One region of the Paenibacillus sp. XP01 genome, then DNA from elsewhere that is predicted to be linked to it. Evidence: riboswitches for the same ligand, from Rfam matches in the RefSeq annotation. Region 1 holds a riboswitch; the other holds the start of a gene.
What was found. Region 1 has a riboswitch for ZMP and ZTP ahead of SNR34_RS18075 (DJ-1/PfpI family protein). Riboswitches for the same ligand answer to the same signal wherever they lie in the genome.
Positions count from the first base shown of each region.

Region 2: another riboswitch for ZMP and ZTP. It lies ahead of SNR34_RS28550 (TIGR01440 family protein); the one in region 1 lies ahead of SNR34_RS18075 (DJ-1/PfpI family protein).

Region 1 covers NZ_CP139481.1:4,015,381-4,020,718, forward strand. The annotation lists gene SNR34_RS18065 (glycoside hydrolase family 16 protein) at 1-946, opposite strand, end outside; gene map (type I methionyl aminopeptidase) at 1,208-1,948, opposite strand; gene SNR34_RS18075 (DJ-1/PfpI family protein) at 2,044-2,646, opposite strand; ZMP/ZTP riboswitch at 2,707-2,788, opposite strand; gene SNR34_RS18080 (ABC transporter substrate-binding protein) at 2,883-4,196, opposite strand; gene SNR34_RS18085 (carbohydrate ABC transporter permease) at 4,221-5,045, opposite strand; gene SNR34_RS18090 (carbohydrate ABC transporter permease) at 5,065-5,338, opposite strand, start outside.
Region 2 covers NZ_CP139481.1:6,321,875-6,327,212, reverse strand. The annotation lists gene SNR34_RS28565 (L-threonylcarbamoyladenylate synthase) at 1-355, shown strand, start outside; gene SNR34_RS28560 (manganese efflux pump MntP) at 903-1,463, shown strand; gene SNR34_RS28555 (low molecular weight protein arginine phosphatase) at 1,747-2,319, shown strand; ZMP/ZTP riboswitch at 2,439-2,521, shown strand; gene SNR34_RS28550 (TIGR01440 family protein) at 2,658-3,251, shown strand; gene SNR34_RS28545 (serine hydroxymethyltransferase) at 3,282-4,532, shown strand; gene upp (uracil phosphoribosyltransferase) at 4,738-5,338, shown strand, end outside.

The sequences.
Region 1 (5,338 bases):
TCTGGTATACGAAATTACCCAGCTCTTTGGCAATTGGCGCACCTCCATCAATTTTGGGAAGCGGTATGCCGATAGAGCCATTCGCATCTGCCGTAAACGTTGTTCCTTCATAGGGCGTAATCACATAAGAATGACGTACGGGTTCATTAAAGATAATGGTATAGACCACGTTAGCCGAAGAAGTTTTGGATTGTAATTTGACATTGATCGACTCCGTAACGTTAAACCAGTACCCTCCTCCGCCGTCGGTAAATTGGCCAAAGTTATGATCATAGATCCAGCCGCTGGCTGCATTATTGTCGATATCGATCCATGTGCTGCTGTTTACAGGTTTTACATATACCTTCAAATCCTCGGCAACGGCTTCATAAGTTACCGCCGGATCATTGTTGAACGTCGGATATGTAAATCCCGCGCCGCCTGTGAAGCCTGCCGTTATTTGCGGCCCCTGTGTCGGATGCATCGCCGTGATGGTCGTTTTGTTTATATTTTGAAAAACAAGCCGATATTCAAGTGTAACGCCATTTGCTTTGGAGTATAGTTGAATATCGGTGGTTGCCGAGACCGTGAACCAATAGCCGTTAAAGCCTCCATCGGCCCAGTGCCCCCAGTTTTGGTTATAGATATAACCGCCGGCTTGATCAATATCCACCCAGCTGCTGCCTACTTTCACATTGACACCGACGTCATTGTAAACATCGTTCCACGTCGCCGAGCCTCCGTTGAATTTAGGCATGACGAATCCGTAGCTGGCTTTGCCAACCCCTGATTTGGAGATTACAGGTCCATCTGCGGGCGAAAAGTAATCCATCGAGGTCACCGTAGTTCCCGCTGCCTGAACTTTCGAAGCAGGCATTACGCCAATGCTGGCCAGCATTACAATCACTAAGAACAAACCAAGTACCTTTTTCACCAATCGTTTCTCCATAAAGTGAAATGGTTTCATCCTAGTCCTCCTTTTTTTCGCCTCCATGTTGAATGAATACGACCATCAATCTTGCTATAACCCATTTCACGATCCCTGGATCGAAATGGAAACCAACTCCTTTCGATGTCTCGATCTATGCAGCATTTACTTCCTTTCGTCCCACAAAATAAAAAAAGTCGCTATTACAGCGACTTGAACCCATTATTAGGGTATTCCTATTTTTCATGATAATTACCATTGAAATGAAGTCAATTATCCGTGAAAGGTTTCACCAATCGTTCAAAGCGTGATAATCATCGGACCATTTTTGGTAAGGATTATCGTATGTTCCAATTGTGCCACAGAGCTCTTGGCCGTAGCAAAGGTCCAGCCATCATCTTTTTGGAATACTTCCTCTTCCAAGGTAGAGATAAAAGGTTCGAATGCAATAACCATGCCTTCCTTTAATAATTCATCATCCGATAGATCATTATAATTATAAATATGGTCAGGTGCTTCGTGGATGGTGTGTCCAATGCCATGCCCTGTAAGATTTTTGATCACCGTGAATCCATGCTGTTTGGCTGTTTGGAATACCGCTTTTCCGATCCCGCTTTTTTTGGAACCAGGTTTTGCTTTCTTAAGTCCTGCTTCAAATGCTTGCTTAGCAGCTTCGCATAATTTCGTTAACACTTCTTCACCTTTGCCTACGACAAACGAGATTCCCGTATCCGCGAAATAACTGTTTTTTGAGCCGGAAACATCGATGTTTACCAGATCCCCTTCTTGGATAACCCGATCTCCCGGAATACCATGTGCCACTTCTTCATTAACGCTGATACAAGTATAACCAGGGAAATCATATTCACTTTTTGGAGCTGAAACTGCGCCTTCTCTGGCAAAAAGCTCTCCGGCAATATCATCAAGCTCTTTCGTCGTTATGCCAGGAATCGTTCGTTGTACCAATTCATCTCGAATAGAGGCAACAATTTTTCCAATTTCCTTCAACCCATTGATGTCTTCTTCTGTCTTTGCAATCATCTGTTCTACCTCGCAATCTTTTATCTTCAATTCATTATATAAGTGTTATCTCCTCAATGCACCCGATACATGCAAAATATTTGTATATGATCCCTCTATCGCAAATTCGGCTTATAGACATCGCTTAGGTTACCAGCTTCGTAAAATGGATACTCCAGCTTTTGCTGGACTTGAAGAACGGTCTCCGTGGACGTCAACATCTCGACGACGTATAACCCAAGGTCAATGGAAGCTGTAACTCCCGCACCGGTTACCGTGTTACCGTCACGCACTACACGCGCAGCAACGACTTCCGCACAATAGGGAGCCAGTAAATCATAAGCTGACGAGTTGGTCGTAGCCTTTTTTCCATGCAGGAAACCGGCTGCTCCCAATAGCAAAGCCCCGGTACAAATCGAAATCTTATAGGGCACGTTCTCTGCCGTGCGAACCCAGCGCATGAAATCCTCATCAAATCGAAGCGTTCTCGTGGATCGGCCACCAGGGAAAAAGACCAGATCAAAATCACCTAGATCAGGCAATACCGCATCGGATTTCATTTTCAGCCCCCGGTCATCTGAAATTTCATCCTTGTCTGCACAGAATGTCCAAGATACGTTTTCCTTCGCTTTCAGAATCGCCAGCCAAGTCACCGCTTCATAAAATCCAGCCAAATCCATGCTTGTCATTCCATCAAATAATACAAACGCCATTTTCATCGCCGCCACCATTCCTTTCATTTCCTTAAAATAAATAAAGTGTTCGATCAAAAAGATCAAACACTTTGCCCAGGCGTACGGCATATAAAATATGTGCTTCCTTGTGGTTCACTCCACGTTTACGCCAGTCGCACATACCGGATATTTAGCTCTAAGTATACATGACCTCTTTCACTATTGTAAATAAATGAAATGGTCCCAGTCCTTCCCTTTCCTTTTGTGTTTAGGATACCGAGCTACTTGTTTAACAAGGCATCGGCTTTCTTCGCTGCTTCAGCTATGGCTGCCTCTGGCGTAACGGACGAATCCACAACCGCGCGAAGAATTTCATCCTTGATGATCTCCCCAATTTCCGGATAAACCTTCTGCATTGGACGCGGACCCGCATATTCCAGTTGGTCTACCGCCACCTTGAACAGCGGCTTTTCCTCATAAAGCTTCTTCATCTCATCGCTTTCCACGGCACTGATTCGGCTGGGTAAATATCCCGTAAAGGAGCTTGCATAAATCGTTTGCTCTTTGGAGGTCATCCATTTAATGAACTTCCACGCCGCCTCCTGCTTTTCCGGGGACAGACCCGATGTCATAACCAGATTGGCACCGCCTGTCGGCACTCCATACGTATCATTGGCAGGCATAAATGTCGTTCCGAGTTCAAAGCCCTGCTCCTCGGCAACCTTCATATTATTGGTCAAGTCCGCGGTTGAGGAGAACAGCATCGCAGAACGTTGATTGTGGAAATCCGTCTTGGCTTGCGTACCCGCATCATCGGTCGTGCCGATGTTCATAATGCCTTCATCCTTCATCTTCAACCACAGCTTTACGGGCGCAATCCCGGTTTCATTATTGAATGCCGCACTTTTTCCATCCTCGCTGACCATCGTTCCTCCACTCTGCCTTACAAAAGCTTCGTAGAACCAAATGTCGACAGGCATCGAGATGCCATAACGCTCATCCTTCACCGTCAGCTTGCGTGCATAATCTTCAAACTCGGTCCAATTCTTCGGTCCGGCAGGATCAAGTCCCGCCTCCTTCAGCATCGTCCGGTTCAAATACAGAATCGGCGTACTGCGCAAATAAGGAAGAGCATACAGTTTGCCATTCACATAGGAATTCCCCATGAGTCCTGGAATGAAATCTTCCGTATCGAGCTTGTCTTTCTCAACAAAAGAGGTCAATTCCTGCGTCATGCCGGATTCGGCGAACACCCCAACGGAAGCAATTTCATTTTGCCAAACTTCGGGGGCATTGCCCGCTGCAAAAGCCGCCTGAGCCTTGGAATGCTGGTCTGCATACGATCCCTGGTATTCCGCCTTTACGATCACTTCATCCTGGGATTCATTAAACATTTTCACCAAGTTCTCATTGTTCTCGGCGATCTTGTCACCCCAAGAGTACCAATATGTAATCTCGACCGGTTTATTGGCCGTACCATTGGAACTGTTACCTGAAGCAGCCGTATCGGTTGAACCAGCGGAGTTGGAATCGCCGCAAGCCGTCAAAGCAAGCGCAAGCGTTGCCGCTAACATCATAGAACCAAATTTTTTCATGGATAAGTCCTCCTATGAACCTGATTATTTTACGCCCGAATAAACAAATGCTTTAATAATTTGACGTTGTCCGAATAAGAAAACGATAAGGATCGGAACGACCAGTATCATGTTTCCAGCCATCAAAATGTGCCAGGCGGCTCCTCCGTCGACCTCGCGCAGCTTGGAGATTCCGATCGGCAGCGTTCTTGCAGCATCGGAGGTGGTCATGACGAGCGGCCAGAAATAATCATTCCAGTGTGCAATAAAGCTGAACAATGCAAAGGTCACCAAGGTTGGCCGTGCCAAGGGCACCATAATCTTGAGAATGATCTTCCATTCCGGGGCTTGATCCAGTCGCGCCGCTTCAATAAGCTCTTCCTGCACCTGCTTGAACGACTGCCTGAGCATGAATATGCCGAAGGCGCTGGAGGAGAAAGGAAGAATGAGTGCCAGCAAATGGTTAATGAGTCCCCACTTGCTCAGCAGCAAATACACCGGCAGGAAAATAAGCTGACCAGGAATCATCAAGGTCACCATCGTGATCCCGAATAACAGCTTGTCTCCTTTGAAGGAGTATCTTGCGAACGCATAAGCTGCCAATATAATGGTTGTGAATTGAAGCAGGAGTATACTGACCGATACGATAACGCTGTTCATTAAATATTTCAAAAAAGGCCCCGATTCCCACGCCGCTTGGAAATTGCTCCACATGATCTTGGACGGAATCCATTTGGGTGGAAAGATCACCGTTTCCGGGTAAGACTTCAATGAGGTCGAGATCATCCATAGAAAAGGGACTGCAAAAATCGCAACCAATGCGACCGTGGCAGTAACATTCAGGATACGCAGCCATGACTTCGTTGCCATGATATTTCCCTCCTCCTTTCTATTGGTAGTGAACCTTGCGGCTCAGCAGCTTGAAGTAAACTAGCGTCAGCAAACCAACGACAAGGAGCAATATCACTCCCGCTGCAGAAGCGTAGCCGATCTTGAAGTAGCGGAATCCGTACTCGTAGATGTAAAAGACGAGCGTGTTGGTTGAATTGATCGGCCCCCCGTTGGTCATGATGGCAATGGTCTCAAACACCTGGAACGAGCTGATCAAATTAATGATAATCAAGAAAAACAGGGTCGGCGAAAGCATGGGCAGCGTAATTTTG
Region 2 (5,338 bases), 2.3 Mb from region 1:
GAAGTACACGCACTATGCGCCCGTTGGCGCGCTGTGCGTGGTGGAGGGGCCGCCTGATGCGGTGGCGGCCTGGATCGGCGCCGCCCTCGCGGAGGCGGCGCAGCGCGGGGAGCGCACCGCAGTGCTGGCGTTCGCCGAGCACGCGGAGCAGTACCGCGCCGACGCAGTGTTCTCGCTGGGCGAAGCCAGCGAGCTGGAGGAAGCTGCGCGCAGGCTGTACGCCGCGCTGCGCAGCTGCGATGAGCAGGGCGCCACGTATATTGTGGCGGAAGCCTGCTCGCGCGAAGGGCTTGGCGCAGCCGTCATGAATCGGCTGCTCAAGGCGGCGAGCCACCGACTGATTCAGGTCGGATGACCCGCCGGGAGCGGCCCGCGGCGCTATGCTCGGGTGCGCCGCACCGCGCTTTCGCGGCTCCACCGCAGCATGCCCGGTCAGACGCATCACCTCCAGTCGCCTCGACCTCGCCCGTGCTTACAGGGCATGCACTACGCTTTGTTCTGCGCCTGCCCGGTCGGTCTGCCGCACCCCGTTACGTCCCGTCCAGCTCTAACGAACCCTGGTCACGTTATTTGGCGCGAAATAGCGCTCGTGATTGTGCAGCGAACCTGAGGCACGCTACGGGATATGAAATGGCGTGTAGAAGGCCACTTTCAGCGAAATAACGTTACTGAAGCTCGTTAGAATTGGAACGGTCATCATTTTGATGAAATAAGACTGCTGATGTTCGTCAGCACCCTGATTACATCCTCCATCCGCCCATTCCTTGCCCGAACGGCGATAAAGCGAATCGTTTGGCCCGACGCTGCCGGGTTTCCGGCAGCCTCTTATTATCCCTGGTCATGTTTATGGCCTTGTCCGCATATCGTGTACAAGAATCTTTACGGGACATGGGGGAATGGGAATGTGGGATGTATCTGCCCATGTGGGGCAGCTGGTAACCATTTTGATCATGGCTGTGGCTCTTGGGCTGGATGCCTTTTCTCTGGGGATCGGCATCGGCATGAAAGGCATACGGTTGCGGGATGTGCTGAAGATCAGCACGGTGACGGCCTTGTTTCACGTCATCATGCCATTGATCGGCATGGTGACGGGCAAATACGTCAGTGCCCTGTTGGGGGATATCACGACATATGCGGCGGGTGGTTTGCTTATCTTGCTAGGTGGGCATATGATTTGGAACGCCTTTCGCGAAGGGGATACCAAGCTGGTTGATCACCGTACCATGCTGGGGGTCACGTTATTCTCGTTCAGCGTAAGCATAGACTCGTTCTCGGTTGGGGTATCGCTGGGCATGTTTAGCAGCAATTTGTTGCTCACCGTGCTGGCATTCGGGATTTGCGGCGGCGTGATGTCCATCATGGGCCTTTTGCTCGGACGGCGTGTCAGTCAAAATCTTGGCGATTACGGCGAGGCTGTCGGGGGAGCGATCTTGTTAGCTTTCGGGCTGCTCTTTATTTTCTGAACGTTGTGCGGTGTACATGTTTTCAACAGGGCTTAACCATCCTATAATAGCAAGAAAGCATCGATAGAACGGGTCCGGTTTATTCGAATATGAAAATATATCGATGGATGCTTGGTCCATAGTTTCATAAAGCATCCGAGTACTGCATGTGAAAGCCGATATTTCAAGCAACAAACGGTTAAACGAAGTTCGCCTGTGCAAAAAAACGCTTCGTTAGCGTTTTTTACGGGATTTATGGCGTTATTCATATATGGACATCATTTTAAATGGGGAGGCTTGCACGATGAAACATATTTTGTTTGTATGCACCGGAAATACATGCCGCAGCCCCATGGCTGAAGGACTGATGCGCAAGCTGGCAGCCGATCGGGGGATCGAGGTGGAGGTGCGTTCCGCCGGGGTTGCGGCGACGACGGGTATGCCGATTTCCCATCATGCGGAAGCGGTTTTGCGGGATCATGACGTCCGCGGCCCCGAACACTCCACGCAGCTGAATGCCGATCTGATCGAATGGGCGGATCTTGTGCTTACGCTGACCAGAGGGCACAAGCAGCATGTTATTCAAGTGTTTCCAGACTCGGTCCACAAAACGTATACGCTGAAAGAGTACGTGGAAGACGATGAACAGGTTATGAACGACTTGCAGGAACTGGACAGCCTGTTCGCCACGCTGGAGATGAAACGAGCGCTCGGCCAGGAAATTTCAGCAGACGAGCGCGAGCGTGCCATCGAGATTCGTCAACGTATCCCGAGCTTTGACATCTCCGACCCGTTCGGCGGGAGCCGGGATGATTACAATGTGGCCGCAGCTGAAATTCGCACCGCGCTGGACCGATTGCTGGACAAACTGGAATAGCGTCTGCAGAGCATAAGGCTGTTGTTCGTCAAGATGGGATGACATTGTCAAACAGGACATCGAGTGTAAATTTCCCGTTGATTTTAAGCGCGGGTTGATTTATGATGAAATGGAAAACAGGGATCTGGTGTAACTGGCGACAAAAGTGGGTTTAACCACGGTGGAGCACCAGAACAAACGGCCGGTCGCCTGGGCAAAAGAGCAATTCTGCGATACCCGCAGACTGCTCTTTTTTCGTATTTCGTCCGTTTATTCGCTATAATGGTACCTGAAATGCCACGCATGCATGCGAGACAATCCAGAGGAAGAAGGGCATGATTTAATCGGGAGGCGATAGGATGACAACGGAGTTGGATTCGCATCAACCCGGATTGCAGGAGCAGACCGCAGCGGTGTTGCGTGAACTGGCGATTGCGGGCAAGCTTGGGCCTGGGCAGATCGTGGTGATCGGTACCAGCACAAGCGAGGTTGCAGGCAAACGGATTGGTACGGGCGGTGCCTTTGAAGTTGCCCAGCAGCTGCTTGACGGTATTCGCGAGGTACAACAGGAATTCGGTTTCGACACGGCGTTTCAGTGCTGCGAGCATTTGAATCGTGCTCTGGTCATGGAACGTTCGGTGTTGACGCGCCTTGGATTGACCGAGGTGGGAGCCGTTCCGGTGCCAAAGGCAGGCGGCTCCATGGCAGCCGCGGCCTATCGCTCGCTGGCGAAACCATGTCTGGCTGAACATGTGCAGGCCCATGCGGGGGTGGACATCGGAGAAACGATGATTGGCATGCATTTGCGCCATGTTGCAGTACCTTTTCGCACGACTCTTCGCTATATCGGCGAAGCGCGGGTAACGGCCGCGTTGACCCGGCCCAAACTCATCGGCGGGGAACGCGCGGTGTATCGTTTGGACGAAGAGCTTGATTCAACATTTTGTGACTGACTAACTTCATTTATAAACGGGAGGAATTTAATCATGGAACAATTGCGCAAGAGTGACCCGGCAGTACTGGAAGCGATGAATCTCGAATTGAAACGTCAACGCAACAACATCGAGCTGATCGCATCCGAGAACATCGTCAGCGAAGCGGTAATTGAAGCGATGGGTTCTGTACTGACGAACAAATATGCCGAAGGATATCCGGGCAAACGCTACTATGGCGGATGCGAACACGTGGATATCGTTGAGGATATCGCGCGCGATCGCGCAAAAGAGCTGTTTGGTGCGGAGCATGTTAACGTACAGCCCCATTCCGGTGCACAAGCGAACATGGCGGTATATTTGGCAGCGCTGAAACCAGGTGACACCGTGCTCGGCATGAACCTGGCCCATGGCGGACACTTGACGCACGGCAGCCCGGTCAATGCATCCGGTCTGTTGTACAATTTCGTGGCTTACGGCGTACAGGAAGACACGTTCATGATTGATTACGACGAAGTTCGCAAAGCGGCATTCAAACATCGTCCCCGCCTGATCGTTGCCGGTGCAAGTGCATATCCGCGCACGATCGATTTCGAAAAGCTTGCCGCCATCGCCAATGATGTAGGCGCGTTGTTCATGGTCGACATGGCTCACATCGCTGGCCTTGTGGCTGCCGGATTGCATCCAAGCCCGGTTCCGCATGCTCATTTCGTAACGACAACGACGCACAAAACGCTGCGCGGACCTCGCGGCGGTATGATTCTGTGCCGCAAATCGTGGGCAGCGGCGATCGACAAAGCCGTATTCCCTGGTTCCCAAGGCGGGCCGCTGATGCACGTCATCGCATCCAAAGCGGTAGCCCTTGGCGAAGCATTGCAGCCTTCTTTCAAAACATATGCTCAAAACGTCGTGAAAAATGCGCAAGTTCTGGCTGAAACGCTCATCAGCGAAGGCTTGAACATCGTTTCCGGCGGTACGGACAACCACTTGATGCTCATCGACACTCGCAGCGTGAACATTACTGGTAAAGACGCGGAGCATGTGCTCGATTCCATTGGTATCACCGTCAACAAAAACGCCATTCCTTTCGATCCGACCAGCCCGTTCATCACAAGCGGCATCCGGATCGGTACGCCTGCGGCAACGTCGCGCGGCATGGATGAGGAAGCGATGGTTGCGATCGGTAAAATCATTGCCAAAACGTTGAAAAACCCGAAAGATACAGCGATTCTGGATGAAGCGCGCAGCGAAGTAACGAAGCTGACCGACAAATTCCCGCTGTACACTGACCTGAAATACTAGAATTTACTTCTTCAAGGACCGGACACTATGTTTCCGGTCCTGTTTTTGTAGGATTCGTTTTTCTGTAATGATTCGATGTCCTTGGAGGGTGTAATTCGGTGTGGGTGATGATATAATATACAGGATTTATCGGGCCGGATGAATGATCGTCAGGCGATATTGGATAAGCTGTACATTGAAGAACTTACCGGAGGGACAAATTAAGATGCGAAAATTGGTAATATGTGATCATCCTTTGATTCAACACAAACTGACGTTTATTCGCGACATGCGTACAAATACGAAAGATTTCCGCGAACTCGTGGACGAGGTAGCCACATTGATGGCCTACGAGATTACGAGAGAGATTCCGTTGGAATCGATCGACGTTCAGACTCCTGTTGCCCAAACGAAAGGAAAAGTGATTTCGGGCCGCATGCTCGGACTGGTGCCGATCCTGCGCGCAGGCCTGGGTATGCTGGATGGCGTCGTGAAATTGCTGCCTGCAGCGAAGGTTGGCCATGTCGGCTTGTTCCGTGACCCGGAAACGCTGCAGCCTGTCGAATACTACACCAAACTGCCTACGGATGTGACGGAACGCGAGTTGATCGTGATCGACCCGATGCTGGCCACCGGCGGATCGGCCATCGCTGCGATTGACGTGCTCAAAAAGCGCGGCTGCACCCAAATCAAAATGATGAACCTTGTAGCAGCACCGGAAGGCGTAAAGGCTGTTCATGATGCTCACCCGGATGTAGACATTTACGTGGCTGCATTGGACGAGTGCCTGAATGACCATGGATACATCGTTCCCGGACTGGGAGATG